DNA from 3 places in the Saccharopolyspora phatthalungensis genome. Region 3 is predicted to be linked to each of the others. Evidence: riboswitches for the same ligand, from Rfam matches in the RefSeq annotation. Region 3 holds a riboswitch; each other region holds the start of a gene.

Region 1 (7,273 bases), 4.9 Mb from region 3:
TCACCGGCATCGACGCCTCGGCGGCGATCGCCGAACCGGATGTGGTGGACGTGCTGACCCACGAGAACGCGCCCCGGCTGGCCTCGGCCCAGGACGCCGAACTGGCGATCCTACAGTCGCCCGAGGTCGCCTTCCGCGGGCAGTTCATCGGCGCGGTGCTGGCCGAAACCGCTGAAGTCGCACGGCGCGCGGCGAGCCTGGTGCGGCTGAGTTACGAACAGCTCACCCATGACGTCGAGCTCCACCCGGCCCGTGCGGACCTGGTCCGGCCCGGCGAGGTCAACGGCGGCTTCCCGACCGACACCGCCGATGGGGATGTGGACGGCGCACTGGCCACCGCGGCGGTCGTCCTCGACGCCACCTACACCACCCCGCAGGAGCACAACAATCCGCTGGAGCCGCACACCACCATCGCGATGTGGACCGACGACGAGCTCACCCTCTACGACTCTACCCAGGGCGTGCACTGGGTGCGCGACGCCATCGCGACGCTGTTCGGCCTGGATCCGGAGTCGGTCCACGTGGTGTGCCCGCACGCCGGTGGCGGATTCGGCTCGAAGGGGCTGCCGCACGCGCACGTGGTGCTGGCCGCGATGGCCGCGCGGCTCGTCACCCCGCGCCCGGCGAAGCTTGTGCTGACCCGACAGCAGATGTTCTCGGTGGTCGGCTACCGCACCGGCACCATTCAGCGGATCCGCCTCGGCAGCGACTCGACCGGACAGTTGACCGCGATCAGCCACGACGTGGTGGAGCAGACCTCCCGCATCAAGGAGTTCGCCGAGCAGACCGCCGTGCCGACTCGCGTCATGTACGCCGCACCGAACCGCCGCACCACCCACCGGCTCGCCGAACTCGACGTTCCGGCGCCGACGTGGATGCGGGCCCCAGGGGAGGCACCGGGCATGTTCGGGCTGGAGGTCGCCGTGGACGAGATGGCGATCGCCTGCGGGCTGGACCCCATTGAGTTCCGCATCCGCAACGAACCGGACACCGATCCCGAAACCGGTCGGCCGTTCTCCAGCCGGAACCTGGTCGCCTGCCTGCAAGAGGGAGCTCGGCGGTTCGGCTGGCCGGAGCGGAACCCGAGACCGCGCACCCACCGCGACGGGCCCTGGCTGGTGGGCACCGGCGTGGCCGCCTCGACCTATCCGGTGTTCAGCATGCCGGGCTCGCGCGCCACCATCCGGGCCCGGCCGGACGGCCGGTACCGGGTGCTCATCGGGGCCGCCGACATCGGCACCGGGGCCTGGACCGCGCTGACCCAGATCGCCGCCGACGCGCTGGACGTCGAGATGTCCGACGTGATGCTGAGCATCGGCGACACCGACCTGCCGTATGCCTCCGGCGCCGGCGGCTCGACCGGGATCATGTGCTGGGGCTCGGCGATCGTGGACGCGGCGCGCAAGCTGCGTGCGGAACTGCCCATCGGGGAACCGATCCCGGACGAGGGCGTGGAGATCACCGGGACGCTCCCGGACAACCCGTACGCGGGTCAGCTGGCCATGCACAGCTTCGGTGCGCAGTTCGCCGAGGTCAAGGTGCACACCGGCACCGGGGAGGTGCGGGTACCGCGGCTGCTGGGGATCTTCGCGATCGGCCAGATGATCAACGCCAAGACCGGCCGCTCACAGCTGCTCGGTGGAATGACCATGGGGCTGTCGATGGCGCTGCACGAGCACAGCGTCGTGGACCCCCGGTTCGGTCACGTGGTCAACCACGACTTCGCGGAGTACCACATCCCGACCAATGCCGATATCGGCAGCATCGAGGCGGACTGGATCGACGAGCACGACCCGTACGTGAACCCGATGGGAGCCAAGGGAATCGGTGAGATCGGCATCGTGGGCACCGCGGCGGCGATAGCCAACGCCGCGTATCACGCCACCGGGATCCGAGTCCGGGACGTTCCCATCACCCTGGACAAGTTCCTGGCCTGACCAGCTGAAATGTGGCCTCGCGGCTACCCGCCGCTGCCGTAGGGCCGGGTGAGGATTTCCAGGATGTGGCCGTCGGGGTCGTCGAAGTAGACGCCACGGCCGCCGTCCCGGGTGTTGATCCGCCCGGGCTCCTGATGCCTCGGACCCGCCCAGTACGCCAGCTCCTGCGCCTTGATCCGCCCGAAGATCTCGTCGAACTCCTCCTCGCTGATCAGGAACGCATAGTGCTGCGGGACGATCGCGTCCCCGGTCTCCAGGTAGTCCAGGGACACGTCGTTGCCGGTCTGCACACACATGAACGGACCGAAGGGCTCCGGGGCCGGCAGGCCGAGCAGGTCGGCCAGGAACCGTGCGCCGGCGACCTTGTCCGAGGTGGCGACGATCGTGTGGTTGAGCTGAACGGACATCGGTTTGCTCGCTTTCACTCGTCGTACTGCCGTATCCCCGAGGTTAGGAGCTCTACCAAGGTCGAGGTCAATGCACACCGGTGCCGGAATCAACCGGCGCATCGCTCATCCGGGTGGCCAATGGCCGGATCGGGTACCCGCCGGCATACCGTGTGGTCGAAGTCCGCGGAAACGATCATGCGACGTTCCCGCCGTCGACGTTCTGGCGCTGGTCCGCCGACATTTTCTCGTCGAGGGCCCCTTGGCCGATTCGTGGTGAGCAGGCCCACCTGCTCATCGCTCACCTGATCGAGGTAGGGTGTCGCCGACATATCCACGCGGGAGCTCGGGCGCACCGGGCTGAGAGGGTGGCACCGCCGCGCCACCGACCGCTGAACCTGTCCGGATAATGCCGGCGTAGGGAGCTGTTGATGGCGCTTGACGTCGAACGTTCCGAAGTTCCGCACACCCTCGATGAACCGGCGCCCAGGACGTTGGGCGTGCTCGACCAGGGTGCGTTCTGGGGCAATCTCGGCGTGAGCCTGCTCGGTTTCAGCGGCGCGCTGGCAGTGCTCGCACCGAGCGGCGTGCCGCAGCTTTCCTTCCTCGCCGCCGTCACGGCGTGCGTGGTCGGCACGGTGCTGGGCAGCATCATGGTCGGCATCGCGGCGATTCCCGGTGCGCGCACCGGCGCGCCATCGATGATGTTGCTGCGCGGGCTTTTCGGCACCAAGTTGTCGTACCTGCCGACCGTGCTGAACATCCTGCAACTGGTCGGCTGGGGGACCTTCGAGCTGCTGGTGATCGCGCAGGGCGCGGAGGCGCTGTTCGGCGGCGGCCCGCAATGGTTGTACGTGCTGGTGGCCGGGGTGCTGACCACCGCGCTCACGTTGCGCCCACTCGGTGCCCTGCGCCTGCTGCGTCGTTACGTCAGCATCGCCGTGGCGATCGCGATGGTGTACTTCTTCGTCCAGTTGCTGCGTCACCCGCTGCCGGACATGAACACCGGCTCCTGGCAGGGGTTCTGGCCCGGCGCGGACGCCGCGCTGGCGGTCGCGGTGTCCTGGATCCCGGTCGCCTCGGACTACTCCCGGCACTCGAAGTCCGCGGCGGGCGCCTTCACCGCCGCGACGCTGGGTTATTCGGTCACCCAGATCGCTTGCTACCTGCTGGGCTTGCTCGGGTTGGCGATGGTCGGCGGTGATGCGGACAAGGCGTTCGATCCGCTGCTGGCGGTGCCGCTCGGGGTGATCTTCTTCGGGATCCTGGTGCTGCGCGAGGTCGACCAGTCCTTCGCCGACATCTACTCGACCGCGGTGTCGATCCAGAACCTGCGGCCCAGCACGGACCGCCGGCTACTGAGCCTGGGCGTCGGCGCGATGACGACGCTGTTGGCGCTGACGCTGGACATCTCCCAGTTCTCAAACTTCCTGCTGCTGATCGGATCGGTGTTCGTGCCGATGTTCGGCGTGCTGGCGGTCGACTACTTCGCGCATGGCCGCCGCCGGACCTGGGACCTGTCGCAGCGCGCACCGTCTCGCTGGGGAATGCTGGTGGCCTGGCTGCTCGGCTTCGCGGTGTTCCAACTGATCAACCCCGGCGAGCTCGGCTGGTGGTCGAAGCTCTGGACCGATGTGCAGGCCGTGCTGGGCTTCACCCCGCCGACCTGGATGAGCGCCTCCATCGCGTCCTTCCTCACCGCCGCCCTGGCGGCCGGGGTCATCGGTGCTTTCCGCCGCCGCTGATCCGTTCGGCTCGACGGACTGACCCGGCATGATTGCATTCCCAAATCGGTTGGCTGTGCGCGGAAACGAAGCCCGCTGCCGAACACCAGTGGTCGGCATGCTCCTGCGGACTCGACCGGGGCCGGCCCGGTCGAGTCCGCAGGGTCCCGCTGCTCAGTGATCCCGGTGGGTCATCAGCTGGGCCAAGGCACTGAGTTCTTCGGCCGCACGTGGGGTCGGGTCCGAGCGGCGCAAGTCGCTCAGGGCGGCGGCCAGAAGCTCGTCGGCCTGGTTCCGGCTCCAGGTGCGGCCGCCTGCCAACGCGATCAGCTCGGCGGATTGGGCCAGATCGCTGCCGGACAGCGGCTGCTCGCGGAGGTAGAGACTGGCCAGCCGCTGACCGGCCGTGGTGCCGGAGGTCAGCGCGGACACTACCGGAAGGGACTTCTTGCGGGTGCGCAGGTCGGAGAACACCGGTTTGCCGGTGATCGCCGGATCGCCCCAGATGCCCAACAGGTCGTCGATGTGTTGGAACGCCAGCCCAAGCCGCTCGCCGAAGCTGCGCAGCCGGGCGATCTGCTCGGTCGTGCCGCCGCCGAACAATGCGCCGAGCGCGCAGGCGCAGCCCAGCAGTGCGGCGGTTTTGTCGTGGGCCATCCGCTGGCATTCGGCCAGCTCCACGTTGGGCCGGTCCTCGAAGGCGAGGTCCGCGGTCTGACCGTTGATCAGGTTCAGCACGGCGGTGCTCAGCGTTCGTATCGCAGCGGCCGCTTTGGGATGTTTGCACGAGCTCAAGACATCGGAAGCCAACGACAGCATCGCGTCGCCGGCGAGGATGGCTGGTCCACTGCCGAACACCGTCCACGCCGTGGGGCGGTGTCTCCTGGTGACGTCACCGTCCAGCACATCGTCGTGCAGCAGCGAGAAGTTGTGCACCAACTCCACCGCGACGGCGGCGGGCACCGCGACCGCGGGATCGCCACCGACAGCGGTGGCCGCGAGCAGCACCATCGTGGGCCGCAACGCCTTACCCCGGTCGGCGCGAACCGGATTGCCGTGCTCGTCCCACCAACCGAGGTGGTATCCGGAGACCTGCTGCATCCGGGTGGGCAACCGGTCGACCGCGGCCCGCAGGGCGGGCTCGACCATCGCACGGCTACGTGTCAAAGCTTCGTAGGCCGCACCCGCCTTATTGGCATCCTGCTGCATGGTGGCCATGCGATTTCCCTTCGACCAGAGGACTTGTTGAACCGGGGTCGTCCTGCGCGGTGGTGCCGGTTACGACCTCCCGCGGGGAGTTGCTGTCGCGTTTCCACTGGGGGATTTGCGGTAGTGGGCGGGGCCGATCGGCCCCGCCGCTTTGGAAATCGAGATACAGAACAGGGATCAGCGGGCGATTTCGACGCGTTCGAGGACGCCGAGCGCGTCCGGGACCAGTACCGCGGCCGAGAAGTAGGCGCTGACCAGGTAGGAGATCACCGCCTGGTCGTTGATGCCCATGAACCGGACGTTGAGGCCGGGCTGGTACTCGTCGGGGATGCCGGTCTGCCGGAGGCCGACGACCCCGTGGTCCTCCTCGCCGGTGCGCATCGCCAGGATCGAACTCGTGCCGCTGTCGCTGATCGGGATCTTGTCGCTGGGCAGGAACGGCACGCCCCGCCAGGCGTGCACCTGGCGGTCCTGGACCTCGGTGGTCTGCGGGTAGATGCCGCGGCGATTGCACTCCCGGCCGAACGCGGCGATGGTTCGGGGGTGGGCCAGGAAGAACCGCGTCTTGCGGCGGCGGGAGAGCAGTTCGTCGAGGTCGTCGGGGGTGGGCGGGCCGCTGCGGGTGTGGATGCGCTGGCGGAGGTCGGCGTTGTGTAGCAGGCCGAAGTCGCGGTTGTTGATCAGCTCGTGCTCTTGTCGTTCGCGCAGCGCTTCGATGGTCAGCCGCAGCTGTTGCTCGGTCTGGTTCATCGGCTGGTTGTAGAGGTCGGCAACGCGGGTGTGCACGCGCAGAACCGTTTGTGCCACGCTGAGTTCGTACTCCCGGGGCGCCAGTTCGTAGTCCACATAGGTTCCGGCCAGTGTGGGCTCGCCGGCGTGCCCGGAGGCGATATCGATGGCGGCTTCACCGTGTTTGTTCTGTGGCGGCGCGGGATTGTCGTGGTTGTTGGCGATGTGCGCCCGCAGCCGGTCGAACTGGTTGTTCAACTCCTGCAACGCCTGGGTGGTCAGTGTGAGGGTGATGCACTGGGTGACCGCCTTGTACGTGTGGTCCCAAGTGTATTGATGAGGGGCCAACACCCGGGCGCCGAAGAATTCGCCATCGGCGAGCACGCTGAGCACGGTGTCGTCGCCGTACTCGCCGGCGCCGATCTTGTTGACCTTGCCGTGCGCGATGAGCACGACCTCGTCCGCTGATTGCCCGGCGGTCGCGATCACCTGACCCGGCTCGAACTCGCGCTGCACGAACCGGTCGGCCAACGCGCCCAGCACCGAGTCGTCGTCGAAACCGCGCAGCAGCGGCAGTTCGGCGAGTTCCTGCGGGATGACGCGAACATCGGAACCGGTGTTCGTGAAGGTGATCCGCCCGTCCCCGACGGCGTAGGTCAACCGGCGGTTGACCCGATACGTGCCCGCCGAGACGTCCATCCACGGCAGCATTCGAAGCAGCCATCGTGAGGTGGTGCCCTGCATCTGCGGCTGGGATTTGGTCGTCGTCGACAGCTTCCGCGCCGCCGCGGTGGTCAGGCTCAGTGCGGCCTGTTCTACGGCGCCGAGGTCCGGCTCTGTCACGGTCACGATTTCCGATCTCCTTGTGGTGCGTAGTGGTGCGGTTGCCCGGGGTGATGGCGTTTTCGAGGGAAATCAATGCGCTGATTTCCCTCGAAAACGCGCCCGGTGCCGGCAGCGCGGGCCGCGCGCCAGGGCTCGGCTCAGCTCTCCCGGCCGAGTTCGACGTGTTCGAGCACTCCGATCGCGTCGGGTACCAGGATCGCCGCCGAGTAGTAGGCACTGACCAGGTACGAGATAACCGCCTGGTCGTTGACGCCCATGAAGCGCACCGACAGGCCGGGCCGGTACTCGTCCGGGATCCCGGTCTGGTGCAGGCCGATGACGCCCTGGTTTTCCTCGCCGGTGCGCATCAGCACGATGGAACTGGTGCGGGTCTTGCTGACGTGCAGCTTGTTGCACGGCAGGATCGGCACGCCGCGCCAGGCGGGCACCTGGTGACCGTTGA
Region 2 (7,273 bases), 790 kb from region 3:
CATCACCGGCTTCGAAGGCGTGACCGGAAAGCCGCTCTCCGGCGGCGAAACCGGCACGACGCTCGGGCAGGTGCTGCAACAAAAACGGCAGCCCACGCCGAGCGTCCCGACCGAACCGGCCAAGCCGCAGGAGACGCACAGCAGCAAGCCGCAGCCGTCCACGGAAGTGACGCCGACCGAGGAGCCGACGGCGCAGCCGACCACCGAGAACCCGGCGCCCACCCAGCAACCGACCCGGGCTCCGGCGACGGAGCAGCAGCCGAGTCAGGCGCCGGAATCGGGTGTCTTCGAGCAGCCCACCGAGACCGGCGTGTTGCATCAGCCCACTTCTGGGCGATAAAAAGCCAAGGTCAAGACGCCCGCGGTGCTACCTCGATCGAGTAGCAACGCGGGCGTTTTGGGCGCTATGGGGCGAAAGGGAAATGTGGGACTGCTGATGTCCTCTGATACTGGATCGGCGACGGGGGCTCTGAGATCCATTTCACAAAGGGAGACGTCAGATGAAGCGCAGACTCGCGGCCCGGATAGCCGGGACCGTGGCGTTGGCGACGGTAACGGTGGCCGCGTTGACCATGCCGGCGATCGCCACCGAACCCACGCCGCCGCCCGCGCCCGCGGCGGTGACCCTGCTTGACGCGATGCAGCGCGACTTCGGCTTGACCCGGGACCAGGCCCGCCAGCGGCTCGACCGGGAATCCGACGCCATCCGCGCGGACCATGCGCTGCGCGGTTCGCTAGCGGGTACCTACGGCGGTTCCCGTTATTATCCGGCGCTCGGCAAGCTCGTCGTCGGCGTGACCGACCAGGCCCGATTCGACGAGGTGCGCGTGGCCGGTGCCGAGCCCAAGCTCGTCACCTACACCATGGAGCAGCTCAACGGGGTCGTCGACAGCCTCAACGAGCACAGCCCGACGGCCCCAGGAGAGGTCTCCGGCTGGTACGTCAGCGGCGGCGAGAACGCGGTCGTCGTCACCACCGAGCCGGGCACCCGGGACCGGGCGGCGCAGTTCGTGCGGACTTCCGGTGCCCTCACCGAAGCGGTTCGGGTCGTCGAGTCGGCGGAGAACCCGCGCACCTACGCCGACGTCATCGGCGGCAACGCCGTCCACATGAGCAGTGGGTCCCGCTGTTCGATCGGGTTCTCGGTGGAAGGCGGCTTCGTGACCGCCGGGCACTGCGGCAGCACCGGCGACAGCACATCGCGGCCCGCCGGCCGGTACGCGGGCTCGTCCTTCCCGGGCAACGACTACAGCTGGGTCCGGGTCGACTCCGGCGAGACCCCACGGCCGCTGGTCAACCGTTATAACGGCAGTACCGTCGGCGTCGCCGGTTCCACCGAGTCCGCCGAGGGCGTCTCGATCTGCCGCTCCGGCTCGACCACGGGCTGGCACTGCGGTTCGGTGGAGGCCAAGAACCAGACCGTGCGGTACTCGCAGGGCACCGTGAGCGGCTTGACCCGCACCAGCGTGTGCGCCGAGCCCGGCGACTCGGGCGGGCCCTATCTCTCCGGGGACCAAGCCCAGGGGGTGACCTCCGGTGGCTCCGGCGACTGCACCTCCGGCGGCACGACCTACTTCCAGCCGGTGAACGAAATCCTGCAGGCCTACAGCCTGACTCTGCTCACCCAGTAACCCCGGATCGACCCCGGCCCCCGGCCCCGCCGGGGGCCGCGTCATGCCCGCGCAGGTCTCCGCGTCACGGTAGGCGGTCGCGGAGGTCGCGGGCCGCCGCGCGGGGATCTTCGGCTTCGGTGATCGCGCGGACCACGACGACTCGCTGCGCCCCGGCCTCGATGGCCTTGTCGAGGTTGTCCGGGCCGATGCCGCCGATCGCGAACCACGGCCGACCGTGCCCCCGGTGCTCCGCTGCGTGTTCCACCAGGTCGAGCCCGGCGGCCGGGCGGCCCGGCTTGGTCGGCGTCGTCCATACCGGGCCGGTGCAGAAGTAGTCCACGCCGGCCTCGATTGCCGCGGCGTCGGCCTGCACGACGTCGTGCGTGGACCGGCCGATCGCGATGTGCTCGCCGACGATGCGCCGGGCGATCTCCACCGGCAGGTCATCCTGCCCGAGGTGCAGGATGTCGGCCTCGGCGGCCATCGCCACGTCCGCGCGGTCGTTCACCGCGAGCAGTGCACCGTGCCGCAGACATGCCTCGGCCAGCACCTCCAGCGCAGCCAACTCATAGCGGGCCTCCAGCGGAGCGCCGCCCGGTTTCTTGTCCCGCAGCTGGATGATGTCGACCCCGCCGTCCAGTGCCGCGTCCGCGAACTCCGCGAGGTCGCCACGCTCGGTGCGTGCGTCGGTGCACAGGTACAGCCGCGCCTCGTCGAGGCGAGCGCGGATGCCGAAGCCGTCCAATCCAGGCATGTTCTACAGGGTAGCTTTTGGCGCCACAGTCGCCGGACCGCGCGCGTCGGTTACCCGACCGCGGGCTCGGGCGCGCTTGCCGGACTTGATCTTTGTGAAAAGTGCTCGACCTCGCCCCTGACGTCGAGATCCTCGCCCGGTACGGTGGACTCGGTGAGCACGGGAGTCCGGGCACCGGGCTGAGAGGGGGCGTTGGCCCCGACCGTCGAACCTGATCCGGGTCATGCCGGCGCAGGGAGCGTGGAGCTAGTTGTCTGAAGCACGAGAAAAGCACGTCGTCGTAGTGGGCGGCGGCGTCATCGGTATGTCCGTCGCCTGGCGTGCGGCCGCCGCCGGGCATCGCGTCCGACTCGTCGACGCCGAACCGGCATCCGGGGCGTCCTACGTGGCCGGCGGGATGCTGGCGCCCGTTGCCGAGGCATGGCCCGGCGAAGAAGAGCTGCTGGAACTGGGTTCGGAGTCGCTGCGGCAGTGGCCGGCGTTCGCCGACGAACTCGGTCGAGCGTCCGGATTGCCGTCCGGCCTGCGCGGTGCGGGAACCCTGGTCGTCGGTGTGGACAGCGCCGACCGGACCGAGCTGGACAACCTGGCCGACTACCTCGCCCGGCTCGGCCGCGCCGTTACCCGGCTGTCCGGCCGGGAGGTGCGGCGGCTCGAACCGTCGCTGGGTCCGGCGGTCCGTGGCGGGCTCGAAGTGCCGGGCGATCTCGCGGTCGACAACCGCCAGGCACTGATTGCGCTGCGCGCGGCTGCCACCGCAGTGGGTGTCGATTTCGTCGCCGCGCACGCGAAACGGGTCCGCCCCGGCGCGGTGGAGCTCGAGAACTCCACTGTGGACTGTGATGTCGCGGTGATCGCGGCGGGCGTGAACTCGGGTGCCCTGCATCCCGTGCTGCAAGACCGGATTCGCCCCGTGAAAGGCGAAATCCTCCGCCTGCGCGCGAGAGCCACGGCGCTGCCGCCGCCGAACCGCACGATCCGTGGCCCGGTGCGTGGCCGCCAGACCTACCTCGTACCGCGCGATGACGGCGGCCTGGTGCTCGGCGCCACCCAATACGAGGTCGGGTTCGATACCGAGGTCACCGTGGGCGGGGTGCGCGATCTGATCGCAGACGCCGAGCGGCTGATGCCGGGCCTCGCCGAATACCAGTTGGTCGAGGCCGCGGCCGGGTTGCGCCCGAGCACCGACGACAACCTGCCGGCGCTCGGCTGGCTGGAACCCGGCGTGCTGGCGGCGACCGGGCACCACCGCGGCGGCTTCCTGCTCGCCCCGGTAACCGTCGAAGCGGTGCTGGCGTTGCTGCGTGGCGAGGAGCCCGCCGCAGAGGTCAAGGCCGCCGATCCGAGCAGATGGGGTGAACAGCAGTGCTCATCGTGATCAACGGAGAAGCCCGGCAAGTTGCCGCCGACGCCACGCTCGCGGCGGTGCTCCAGGAATTCGGGGTGCCCGAGCGGGGCGTGGCCGTGGCGCTGGACGGCGCAGTGGTGCCGCGCGTCCTGTGGCCGGACACCGGATTGCGCCCCGATGCCACGATCGAGGTCCTCACCGCAGTGCAAGGAGGGTGACATGGACGACCCGTTGGTGATCGCTGGTCGCGAGTTCGGTTCGCGATTGATCACCGGGACCGGAGGGGCGACGAACCTCGCGGTCCTGGAGCGAGCGCTGATCGCGTCCGGAACCGAGCTGACGACCGTGGCGATGCGCCGCGCCGACGCCGGCGGGGGCACCGGAGTGCTCGACCTGCTGCGCAAGCTCGGCATCGAGGCGCTGCCCAACACGGCGGGCTGCCGAACGGCGGCCGAGGCCGTGCTGACCGCGCAGCTCGCGCGCGAGGCGTTGGAGACGAACTGGGTCAAGCTGGAGGTCGTCGCCGACGAGGACACCCTGCTGCCCGACCCGGTGGAGCTGCTCGACGCCGCGGAACAGCTGGTCGACCAGGGTTTTGTGGTGCTGGCCTACACTAACGACGACCCGGTGCTGGCGCTGAAGCTGGAGGAGATCGGCTGCGCCGCGGTGATGCCGCTGGGTTCGCCGATCGGCACCGGTCTGGGCATCCGGAACCCGCACAATATCGAGATGATCGTCTCGCGCGCATCGGTGCCGATCGTGCTGGACGCGGGCATCGGCACGGCCTCGGACGCGGCGCTGGCGATGGAACTCGGCTGCTCGGCGGTCCTGCTGGCGACGGCGGTCACTCGGGCCCAGGACCCGGAGCGCATGGCGGCGGCGATGCGGGCGGCGGTCGAGGGGGGCCGCCTGGCGGCCCTGGCGGGTCGAATCCCCCAGCGCTTCTGGGCCCAAGCCTCCAGCCCCGGCCGTCCCTTGGAGTGATCAACGACCGCGTAGCGGTTTTGGCGGTTTGGCGCGAAAACGACGGTTTCGGCGCGGGACGGGCGACGATTTGGCGCGAAAATGCCGCCCATCCCGCGCTGACAGCTCGTGGCGGACCTCAGCGAATGTGGAGGCGCTCCGGGCGGACGAAGGCGATCGTGTAGCTCTTCCACGGGTTGTCGTAGCCGAAGGTCCGGTCGATCGCCTGGCGCGCGTGCAGGGCGTTCTCCACCAGCGAGCTCGCCAGTAGCTCCGTCGCCGGAGCGCTGCCCTCCGGCACGTCCGGGATCTTCGCCGTCGGTTTGCCGCCCAACAGGTCGTCCACCGCGCGCAGCGCCGGAACCGCGACCGCCTGCTCGGCCTCCGGCCGGAAGGCGAGCGTTGCGACGTCCTGCCGCAGCGCGTCGAGCGCGATCGCCGCCGCCCGCGTCGCGCGGTCGTCGTCGGTCTCCTCACCGGTCCCGTCGAGCAGCGCAGGCATGCCCAGCAGATCTTGCGTGCGCCGCAACGCGAGCACGTTCGCCGCCTGCAATGCCGCAGGCAGATCGACGCCCTGGCCGGCGGCTCGCACACTGCGCAGCAGTTCGGACACCGACCACACCGTGGACCGCACCGCACCGCGCACGTCCGGCAGGATGCTGCTCGGCAACACCAGATAGCTGATGTAGCCGACGATGAGCGCGATCGCCGCGCCGACCGCGGTGTTCGCGGCGAAGCTGATGCCCACGTTCACCAGCGGCCGTTCCAGCCGCATCGCCTGATCAACGACGGTCACCACGATCAGGCAGCCCAGCAGCGCCTGGTAGTCGGCGCGCAGCCGCGTCATGTTCAGCAGCATCCCGCCGATCACCAGCGGCACCAGCAAGAAAGCGCCCGGCAGCAGGGTGATCAGCACCGCCAGCCCGGTCACGCCCAGCACCGCGCCACCGGTGCGCTCCAACGCGCCCGTCATGCTGTCGCGAGCGGCGGGTTGCAGCACCACGTAAAGCGCGAGCAGCAGGCTGGACGCCGAAGGGTCGCGCAGCAGCAGGACGATCACCATGCCGAAGGCGACCGCGAGCGTGCAGCGCAGCGAGTGCCGGAACAGCGACGAGCGGAACGAGAGGTGCGCGCGCACCGCACCGAGGAATCGTTCCCGTCGCGCACCGGGAGCCGACGGCGGCAGCGGGGTCTCGACGCGTCGCACCACCGCGGCCCGGATCCGGTCCAGCCCCTGGTTGATGCCCTGCACCGCATCCGGCAGGTCCTGCCGTCCGCCGCGCGCCACCACGGCCTGGGCCGGCTCGCGGCGGGCCGCCGCGGGCAGTCCGGTGCAGGCGCGGGAGCGCACCGCCCGGGCGAGTTCGGCGGCGACCTGATCGGCTTGCTCGACGATCTGCCGGAGCCGTTCGGCTTCGGTCCGATCGCTCTGCTGGGCCTGCGCGAGCAGGGTTTCCCGCGCCGCGCGGAACCGGGCCGCGCCCGCCAGCACCTGACCGAGCCAGGTGCTCGAACCGTCGGCACGCCATGCCGCTGCGGCGGATTCGACCACGCCCGGGCCGGGTTCGAGCAGCGTCCGGGCGACCGCCACGCGAGTCGCCCGGGTCGGATCGCCGAGGCCGATGATCACCCGGAGGACCAGCGCGAATGCCGCTCCGGCGGCGGATGCGGCCAGCAGCACCAGCACCGGCTGGTCGGAGCCGAGCCCGGTGGTGGTGGACACCAGCGTCGCGGCGGCGAAGGTCTGGCCGCCGATGCGGTAGTGCTCGCCGAGCGTGGGCAGCATGCCGCTGCCGAAGACCACGACCGCCACCGCGAGCCCGGCCAGCACCGGGGTGTTCATCAACAGCGGGCCGACGGTCATCGCGAGCACCAGCGCCGGGGTGAACCAGGCGAACCGGTGCAGGTCGGAGCGCAGCGACTGACCGCCGGTGGCGATCAGCGCGAGCACCGCGGTAAGGCCGGCGATCAGGGCCGGGGTTTGCAGCTCGAAGCTCCAGCCGATGGCGGTGCCGACCACCACGGCGGCGAGCACCAGCAGGGCGTATTGGCGCTGCCGGGGGTCTGGTGCCCCTGCTTCGGTGGTCAGTCGTCCCCGCACTCGTGTCCACACCGATTTAGCCACGCTGTTGCAAACCCCTGTCGTCGTCGTGCGCGCGGCGCGCAGCGAAGCGCCCGCCGCCGATTGGCCCGGTCTTGGGACTTACGCGCTTCTCAAACCTTATGTCGATGAGGCACGCCATTCGGGTTACAGATCCGGGATCAAAATCACTCTATTAGGGGGACTGTTGGGGGTTCAGAAGGAGCGGGGGCTGACGCGCCAGAACGTCGACACCGGTCCCACTCCGGCGCCGAGCGGGTACGCGTGCGACACGCTGCGGGTGACGAACCGCTTGCCGCTGCGCACCGCGTCGGGCATCGAAGCGCCCTTCGCCAGGGCCGCCGTGATGGCCGAGGCGAAGACGTCGCCGGCGCCGTGGGTGTGCACCGTCGCGTAGCGGGGCGCGGGCAGCGGGATCGCCTCGTTGCCGTCGAAGAGCAGGTCGACGCACTCCGGGTCGCCGGCCAGGTGGCCGCTCTTGATCAGCACCCACC
Region 3 (7,273 bases):
CGGGCACCAAGGTGTCGATCGACATCAACGTGTACGGCAAGGAGCTCGGCAATGGGGTCTGGGGCCAGGAGGACCGCAAGGCCACCGTCACCATCGGCGATGCGGTCGTGCTGAAGGCCGACGGGGCCAGTCACCAGATGCGGATCGAGAAGAACGGCAAGTTGCTGCGGACCATGCCGGTGTCGCTGGGCAAGCCCTCGTTTCCGTCCAGCAACGGCGTGCACGTGGTCACCGAGCACCACGCCAAGAAGGTGATGGACTCCTCCACCTACGGCCTGCCCGTCGAGGCGGGCGGCTACCGCACCGAGGTCGAGTGGGCGGTCCGGATTTCCAACGGCGGCGAGTTCCTGCACGCCGCGCCGTGGTCGGTGGGCGATCAAGGCAGGCGCAACGTTAGCCACGGCTGCATCAACATGAGTACCGCCGACGCCAAGTGGATCTTCAACTTGGTGCGGAAGGGCGATGTCGTGCAGATCACCAATTCCGGCGGGCCGAACCTGCGCGCCTGGGATGGTTTCGGCGACTGGCAGATTCCGTGGGAGCAGTGGGTGAAGGGCAACAAGTGAGTTAGGCGGTCGGGAGCGGCTGTTCCGGAGGGAACCGGGGTCGCCGCTCCCGGGGCCAATGGGCAACGAGAAAGGCCCCGTTCCAGCGGAACGGGGCCTTTCTGATGGGGTGAGTGACGGGATTCGAACCCGCGACACCTGGGACCACAACCCAGTGCTCTACCGACTGAGCTACACCCACCGTGGCCGCTCGGACCGGCCCTTTCGGGCCTCTCCCGGAGCAACGCTCATATCGTAGCGTGCGCGGCCACCCGGTTTTCCACGGGCTCCGGTTAACCCGGAGTGTGCTGGTCAGTGGCCGGATTCGGGGTTTTGCTCGGACTGCTCGCGGGCTTTCTCGGTGCCGCCGACGCCGTCATCGCCGTTGAGCAGCTCTGCGGCCACCGCCTGGGCCTGCTCGCTGGTCGGCCCCGGCTGCGGGACGAACGCGGTCCGCCGGTAGTAGGCGAGCTCGCGGATGGATTCCCGGATGTCGGCCAGCGCGCGGTGCGCGAGGCCCTTTTCCGGCTGGGCGTAGTAGACCCGCGGGTACCAGCGTCGGCAGAGTTCCTTGATGGACGACACGTCGACCATCCGGTAGTGCAGGTGGGTATCCAGCCGTGGCATGTCGCGGGCGATGAAACTGCGGTCGGTGGCGATCGAGTTGCCGGCCAGCGGCGCGGACCGCCCGTCCGGGACGTACTTGCGGACGTAGTCCAGCACCCGTTGTTCGGCCTCTTCGAGGGTCACGGTCGAGCGGCGCACCTCCTCGGTGAGCCCGGAGCGGTCGTGCATCTCGCGGACCACGTCGGGCATCCCGGCGAGCGCCTCGTCGTCGGCGTGGATGACGATGTCCACGCCTTCGCCGAGAATGTTCAGGTCGGCATCGGTGACCAGGGCGGCGATCTCGATCAGTGCGTCCTTGCCGAGATCGAGACCGGTCATTTCGCAGTCGATCCACACTAGACGGTCATTCACCCGAGGCAGCCTAACTCCACACGCGGGGTGATCGTGCAGCGTGTCGGTCAGGACCTCAGACGGTCGAGCAGTTCGCGCGGCACGACTTTGCCGGTGGCGTTGCGCGGCAACTCGTCGAGGAACACGACATCGCGCGGCATCGCGAATTTCGACAGCCGGTCACGAAGGCGCTCGCGCAGCCGTTCCGTGTCCAGCCCGCCCTCCTCGTGGAGTACCACGAACGCCGCGAGCCGTTGTCCGAAGTCGGCGTCGTCGACGCCGATGACGGCCGCCTCGGACACCTCCGGCAGGCGCGCGATGGCGTCCTCGGTTTCCTTGGGATAGACGTTCTCGCCCCCGGAGATGATCATGTCGTCTTCCCGGCCGACGACGAACAGCCGCCCGGCGGCGTCGATGCGCCCGAGGTCGCCGGTGGACATCAGGCCGTCGCGGGACTCGCGGCTGCTGCCGTTGGTGTAGCCCTCGAAGACCATGTCGTTGCCCACGAAGATCCGCCCGGTCGCGCCGCGCCGGACCGGGGTGCCGTCGTCGCCGAGGATCCGCACGGTCGTCCCGCGCGGCGGTCGGCCCGCAGTGCCCGGTGCGGCGCGCAGGTCCTGCGGTGTCGCGATGCTTACCCAGGACACCTCGGTGGATCCGTAGAGATTGAACAGGACGGGTCCGAAGGCGTGCTGGAATCTGGTGGCCAGGTCGGCGGGGAGGGCCGATCCGCTGCTCACCACGATGCGCAGCGCGCTGTGGTCGTACTTGGTGCGGATCTGTTCGGGGAGGTCGAGGATGCGCTGGAGCATCACCGGCACCGCGAACATCGACGTGCACTGGTTGCGTTGGGCCGCGGAAAGCGCTTGTTCGGGGTCGAACTTGCGGCGCATCACCTGGGTCGCGCCGAGCACGGCGCCGAGTTGGAACGCCGCGAGGCCCCAGGTGTGGAATAGCGGCGCGCTCACCAGCAACCGTTCCCCGCTGCGCAGCGGCACGCGGGAAAGGATCGACGCCGCGGGTGCCAGGCCCGGCGGGTCGGGGCGGCGCGCGCCCTTCGGGGTTCCGGTGGTGCCGGAGGTCAGCACGATCATGCGCGATTGCCGGGTCGGCCGGGTCGGCCGCTGCGCCGAGGAGATGGCGATCAGGTTTTCCAGCGTGTCGTGGCGGGTGGTGCCGTCGGTCCACGCCAGCACGGCGTCGATGCCTTCGGGCAGGTCCGGCAGGTGGGTACGGAATTCGGCGTCCAGCACCAGCAGCCCCACCCGCTGTTCGGTGATCACGTCGTTGAGCTGCTGAGTGCTCAGGCCGGTGTTGAGCAGCACCACGTCCACGCCGAGCTTGGCCGCGGCGACGATCGTTTCGACCGGTCCGTGGTGGTTGCGGCACAGCACGCCGATCCGGGTGCCACGCGGGATGCGGTCGCGCAGGCCGTTGGCGAGCCGGGTGGTGCGCTGCGCGAGTTCGGCGTAGCTGAGTGCACCGCGCTCGTCGATCACCGCCGGGCGATCGGGGTGGCGCACGGCGCCTACCGCGAAGCCGAGCGGTGGGGTGATGCCCCAGCGTCGCCAGGCGAGGATGATCCGCAGCAGCTTGTCCGGTCGAAGCGGGCGGATCACGCCTTGTCTTGCCAGGACGAACACCGTGTGCAGACCCGGCGTCACGCGCCGGAGCAGGGCAGCCGACCGTTGCCTCAACGTGCTCACGCAGTCACCTCTCGGTCGCCAGGTTACCGCGAGTAGATGCTGGCGCGAGCGCTGTGGCCTGTGGAAGACCGAATGGTGCGCGAGCGTGCTACCGGGTGTGCGGCGAACGGACCTTTCGCCTCGTCCGGCGGCGCGAACAAGCCGTTCGATCCCAACGCCAGGCGCAGGTAGGGCCGTGGGCGCCTCGAGGCATGGTTGGCCCCGAGGCGCCCACGGCCGACCTCACTCGAGCGCGGCCGCCTGCACGATCGCATCTCGCAGAGCAGCACGCAGCCTGCCCACCTCCAGCGGGGACAGCACCGCGGTCTCACCCGGCGGCGCGACCACCACGACATTCCCCTGGTTGACGATTACCGACATGTCCCGGCGCCTGCCGGCGACATCGCGGCAGCTCACGTGCCACTGCTTGGTGGACTCCACGATCCCCAGCCTCCCTCGTGCAGTCCGCGCGTTCTGCCTCCCACGCGCGGTGTCGTTCAAGGGACGCGACCGAGCATGATCCGTGACGGCGAATCATCAGATCAGCCACTCAAGATGATCCAAGTCACACCGTAACGGGCCTTAAAGTCACGAAGGGTGACCGCAGTCTCCTTGGGTACAGTTTCCTCGGACACTGCGGTCACCCTGTGAGTTCGGCAAGGGGCGGCTCAGACCGGGCGGACGACGAGTCCCTTCGGTTCGGCCGTGAAGGTGACCGCGCCTTCTTCGAAGTCGGCGATCGGCAGTTCATCGCGAACCAGCCGATGCGGCGCGTCGAAGGCCTCCACCCGGACCTGGGCGGTGGTCAGGGTGCGCTCCGGGAAATCCACGCCGCCGACCTGCACCCGCAGTTCGCCCTCGTGCACCGTGAGGGTCAACCAGCCGCCGGGGACCGTCAGCTGCTCCCCGTCGTGCGTCAGCGTCAACCGACTTGCGGCGGGGTCCTCGGAGCGCACGGCGACATGCGAGATCGCGACGTCGCGTTGGCCCGAGTCGTCGGCGAGGGCGATCACGTCCCGCTTGACCTCCTCGGCCCGGCCGTCGCCGGGTTTCGGGGTGAGCACCGGGGCGTGCAGCTCCGCGGCCAGCCGGTATGGCTGCCACGAACCGGCACCGACCAGGTTGACCACGGCGGTGATCTCGACATCGGCCAGCAGCCGATCGCTGCCCGGAGCCGGTGTTACCTCGACCGCGGCGACACCCCGTCGGTTCAGCAGCTCCCGCAGTGCCTTGGCGCGCTGCCTGCTGTTGCGGTCGAATCCGCGGGTGATCGCCACCGTCCCCGAGCCGGCGGCCGCCACGGCGGCTTCGGTCAGGTCCGCCAGCGGGGCCCAGATCCGGGCGGGATTCTCTGGGCGCTGTCGGCGGGAACGGGCGAAGCTCGGAGCATCGGTCGTGGTTTCCATCAGTTCCCACCTTAGTCCGCGAGGAAGGTTCACCTTGCCTTCCGGTGGGTGCCTTCTCGATGTGAAATCGATCGCTGTGTCGATCCACTTGGCCGGACGAGCACGGATGGCGCCGCGCTCGGCATCGGAGTGGCTCGGCGGCCGAATGGTCTCGTCGCGAGATAACCCGTGGCCCACATCGATGACGGGCATGGTCCCGGGGCGTCTCCGGTTGTTAGGTTGGTGGAAGTGACGCGGGGTGCCCGACAACTGCCGGGCTGAGAACAGACCCGTTGAACCTGACCTAGCTCGTACTAGCGGAGGGACGTCATGGTTCCCAATGTGCTGACCATCGCCGGCACCGATCCCAGCGGTGGCGCCGGTGTGCAAGCCGATCTGAAAGCCTTTTCCGCGCACGGCGCCTATGGCATGTCCGTGATCACCGCGCTGGTCGCGCAGACCACCACGGGGGTCTCGGAGGTGCACGAGGTCCCGCCGGAGTTCATCACCGCCCAGCTCGTCACGTTGCTCGACGACGTGCGGGTGGACGCAGTCAAGATCGGCATGCTTGCCAACGCCGAGGTGATTCGCGCGGTGATCGGGGTGCTCGACCGCTATGCGCCGCCGCACGTCGTGCTCGACCCGGTGATGGTCGCCAAGAGCGGTGACCGGCTGCTCGCAGCCGAGGCGGTCAACGTGCTGCGCGACGAGTTGCTGCCGCGGGTCGATCTGATCACCCCGAACCTGCCGGAGGCCGCCGACCTGCTGGGCGAGCCGGAGATCACCGACCCCGACGACATGCCCGCGCAGGCCGAGCGGCTGGCCCGGCTGGGCGCCAAGCAGGTGCTGCTCAAGGGCGGCCACCTCGACGGTCTGTCCAGTGTGGACCTGCTCTATGGCGACGGGGTGGCGGAATTCCTGTCCAGCGAGCGAGTGGCGACCACCAACGACCACGGCACCGGTTGCACGCTCTCGGCGGCGATCGCCGCGCTGCGGCCGCAGCGCCCGGATTGGCTCGAAGCGGTGCGTGAAGCCAAGGAGTACCTGACCGAGGCGCTGCGCGCGTCCGAGCGACTGGACGTCGGCCACGGCCACGGCCCAGTGCACCACTTCCACCACTGGTGGTAACGAGGTTTCCACGGGGCTAGGGCGCGTGAGCGCCTTACGGTGCCGCAGCACCCGAAGTGCTCACAGGCCCGGGTCGCGCATCACCGGCCAAGACACTGACATGCCACGAGAGGTTCCGATGAGCAAGCTGCCTGCCCCGCCCGCCGATGGTTTCTGCGCCCGGGCCTGGGCGAACACCGCCGATCTACAGCAGGCGATCGTCGAGCACCCATTCAACGCCGCACTCACCGACGGCACCCTGGACCGGGATCGCTTCGCCTTCTACATCGTGCAGGACGCGCGCTACCTCGTCGGTTTCGCGCAGACACTGGCCGCCGCCGCGGCGCGGGCCGACAATGCCGAGGACGCCGCTTTCCTGGCCGGTGCCGCGCAGGGCGCGCTGATCGAGGAGCGCCGGTTGCACGCCGGATACGTCGCGGAGTTCGGTTTGTCCGACACCGAGATCGCCGGGATCGACACGTCCCCGTCCTGCCTCGCCTACACCTCGTACCTGCGGGCGAACGCGCTGACCGAACCGTATCCGGTGCTGCTGGCGGCGATCCTGCCGTGCTTCTGGGTGTACCAGCACGTCGGCACCACGATTCTGGAGGCCACCGGCGGCGCCGGGGATCACCCGTATCAGGCGTGGATCCAGACCTACGCCGACGACGAGTTCGCCGAGGCGGTGCTTGCCGCGCGCGACCTGACCGACCGGGTTGCCAAGAGCATGGATGCCGAGATGCAGCAGCGGATGCTTCAGGCGTTCACCCGCGCCACCGAGTACGAGTGGCTGTTCTGGAACAGCGCCTGGATCAAGGAAGAGTGGCCGACTGCCGGTTTCCTGAAGTAAACGCGAAATCCGTTGCGGGACCAGCAAGATCCCCGTTCGGGTGCTGTGATTCGGCGCAAGTGACGCGTCGCTAATAGCGGCACGAGCTGGAGCGATGTGCTCAGTGGACGCCCGTCCGGGCGAGGGGCAAATGTGGGTTCTTCCCACCGTGGACGGAGTTTCGAGGGCATTGGGCACTTCTGTTCTGATCGTCCTGTTGGGCATGCTGGTGCCCGTGCTCGCGGCCGCGCCCTTCTACATCGCCGACCGTCGGCGGGAGCGGGCGGCCGTCGAGGACGACGAGTAGGTCAGCTCCCGTAGATCGAGGCCGCGAGTTCTTCCTTGGATTTCTTGAGTTCTCGCAGCGCGTCCGCGGCGAACCCACCGCTGGTCGGCATGGCCGGGATCCGCAGGCCCTCGCTGAGCGCCCAGCCCGAGCCACGGTCGATCAGCGAGCGGTGCTTGTTGGTGTAGTAGCCGGAGTTGATCGATACCGCGACCCCGCGAGCCCCGGCCGCGGCAGCCATCAGGTGCAGGTGGAACCGGCTGGACAGCCAGCGCTGCTCGGCCGCCGCGGGCAGCCCGGAGTTCATGATCTCGGCGAACGGGTAGAACCGGGCGCCCGGCAGGTCGTGTTCCACCAGCGCGAAGACCTCCCGGTCCACGCGCGGGATGCCCTCGACGATGCCGACCTGTTCCGGCCGCACGCCCCACTCGCCGAGCGTGTCAAGCAGGAACCCGGCCAGCGCGGGCACCGACACGTCG

Evidence for each region. Region 3 has a riboswitch for thiamine pyrophosphate ahead of thiD (bifunctional hydroxymethylpyrimidine kinase/phosphomethylpyrimidine kinase). Riboswitches for the same ligand answer to the same signal wherever they lie in the genome.
Region 1: it holds a riboswitch for thiamine pyrophosphate, as region 3 does, so the genes downstream of both, BJ970_RS26045 (purine-cytosine permease family protein) here and thiD (bifunctional hydroxymethylpyrimidine kinase/phosphomethylpyrimidine kinase) in region 3, are expected to answer to the same signal.
Region 2: it holds a riboswitch for thiamine pyrophosphate, as region 3 does, so the genes downstream of both, thiO (glycine oxidase ThiO) here and thiD (bifunctional hydroxymethylpyrimidine kinase/phosphomethylpyrimidine kinase) in region 3, are expected to answer to the same signal.

What each region holds. Positions count from the first base shown of each region.
Region 1 covers NZ_JACHIW010000001.1:5,685,413-5,692,685, forward strand. The annotation lists gene BJ970_RS26035 (xanthine dehydrogenase family protein molybdopterin-binding subunit) at 1-1,937, shown strand, start outside; gene BJ970_RS26040 (VOC family protein) at 1,961-2,344, opposite strand; TPP riboswitch at 2,652-2,764, shown strand; gene BJ970_RS26045 (purine-cytosine permease family protein) at 2,755-4,068, shown strand; gene BJ970_RS26050 (family 2 encapsulin nanocompartment cargo protein polyprenyl transferase) at 4,222-5,265, opposite strand; gene BJ970_RS26055 (family 2B encapsulin nanocompartment shell protein) at 5,434-6,834, opposite strand; gene BJ970_RS26060 (family 2B encapsulin nanocompartment shell protein) at 6,969-7,273, opposite strand, start outside.
Region 2 covers NZ_JACHIW010000001.1:1,575,075-1,582,347, reverse strand. The annotation lists gene BJ970_RS07000 (hypothetical protein) at 1-340, shown strand, start outside; gene BJ970_RS06995 (S1 family peptidase) at 501-1,631, shown strand; gene thiE (thiamine phosphate synthase) at 1,696-2,367, opposite strand; TPP riboswitch at 2,517-2,622, shown strand; gene thiO (glycine oxidase ThiO) at 2,618-3,745, shown strand; gene thiS (sulfur carrier protein ThiS) at 3,733-3,933, shown strand; gene BJ970_RS06975 (thiazole synthase) at 3,935-4,699, shown strand; gene BJ970_RS06970 (FUSC family protein) at 4,818-6,803, opposite strand; gene thiD (bifunctional hydroxymethylpyrimidine kinase/phosphomethylpyrimidine kinase) at 6,975-7,273, opposite strand, start outside.
Region 3 covers NZ_JACHIW010000001.1:780,662-787,934, reverse strand. The annotation lists gene BJ970_RS03415 (L,D-transpeptidase) at 1-566, shown strand, start outside; tRNA gene BJ970_RS03410 (tRNA-His) at 672-747, opposite strand; gene orn (oligoribonuclease) at 858-1,523, opposite strand; gene BJ970_RS03400 (AMP-binding protein) at 1,571-3,208, opposite strand; gene BJ970_RS03395 (hypothetical protein) at 3,431-3,637, opposite strand; gene BJ970_RS03390 (hypothetical protein) at 3,856-4,593, opposite strand; TPP riboswitch at 4,818-4,915, shown strand; gene thiD (bifunctional hydroxymethylpyrimidine kinase/phosphomethylpyrimidine kinase) at 4,903-5,700, shown strand; gene tenA (thiaminase II) at 5,819-6,529, shown strand; gene BJ970_RS03375 (polysaccharide pyruvyl transferase family protein) at 6,817-7,273, opposite strand, start outside.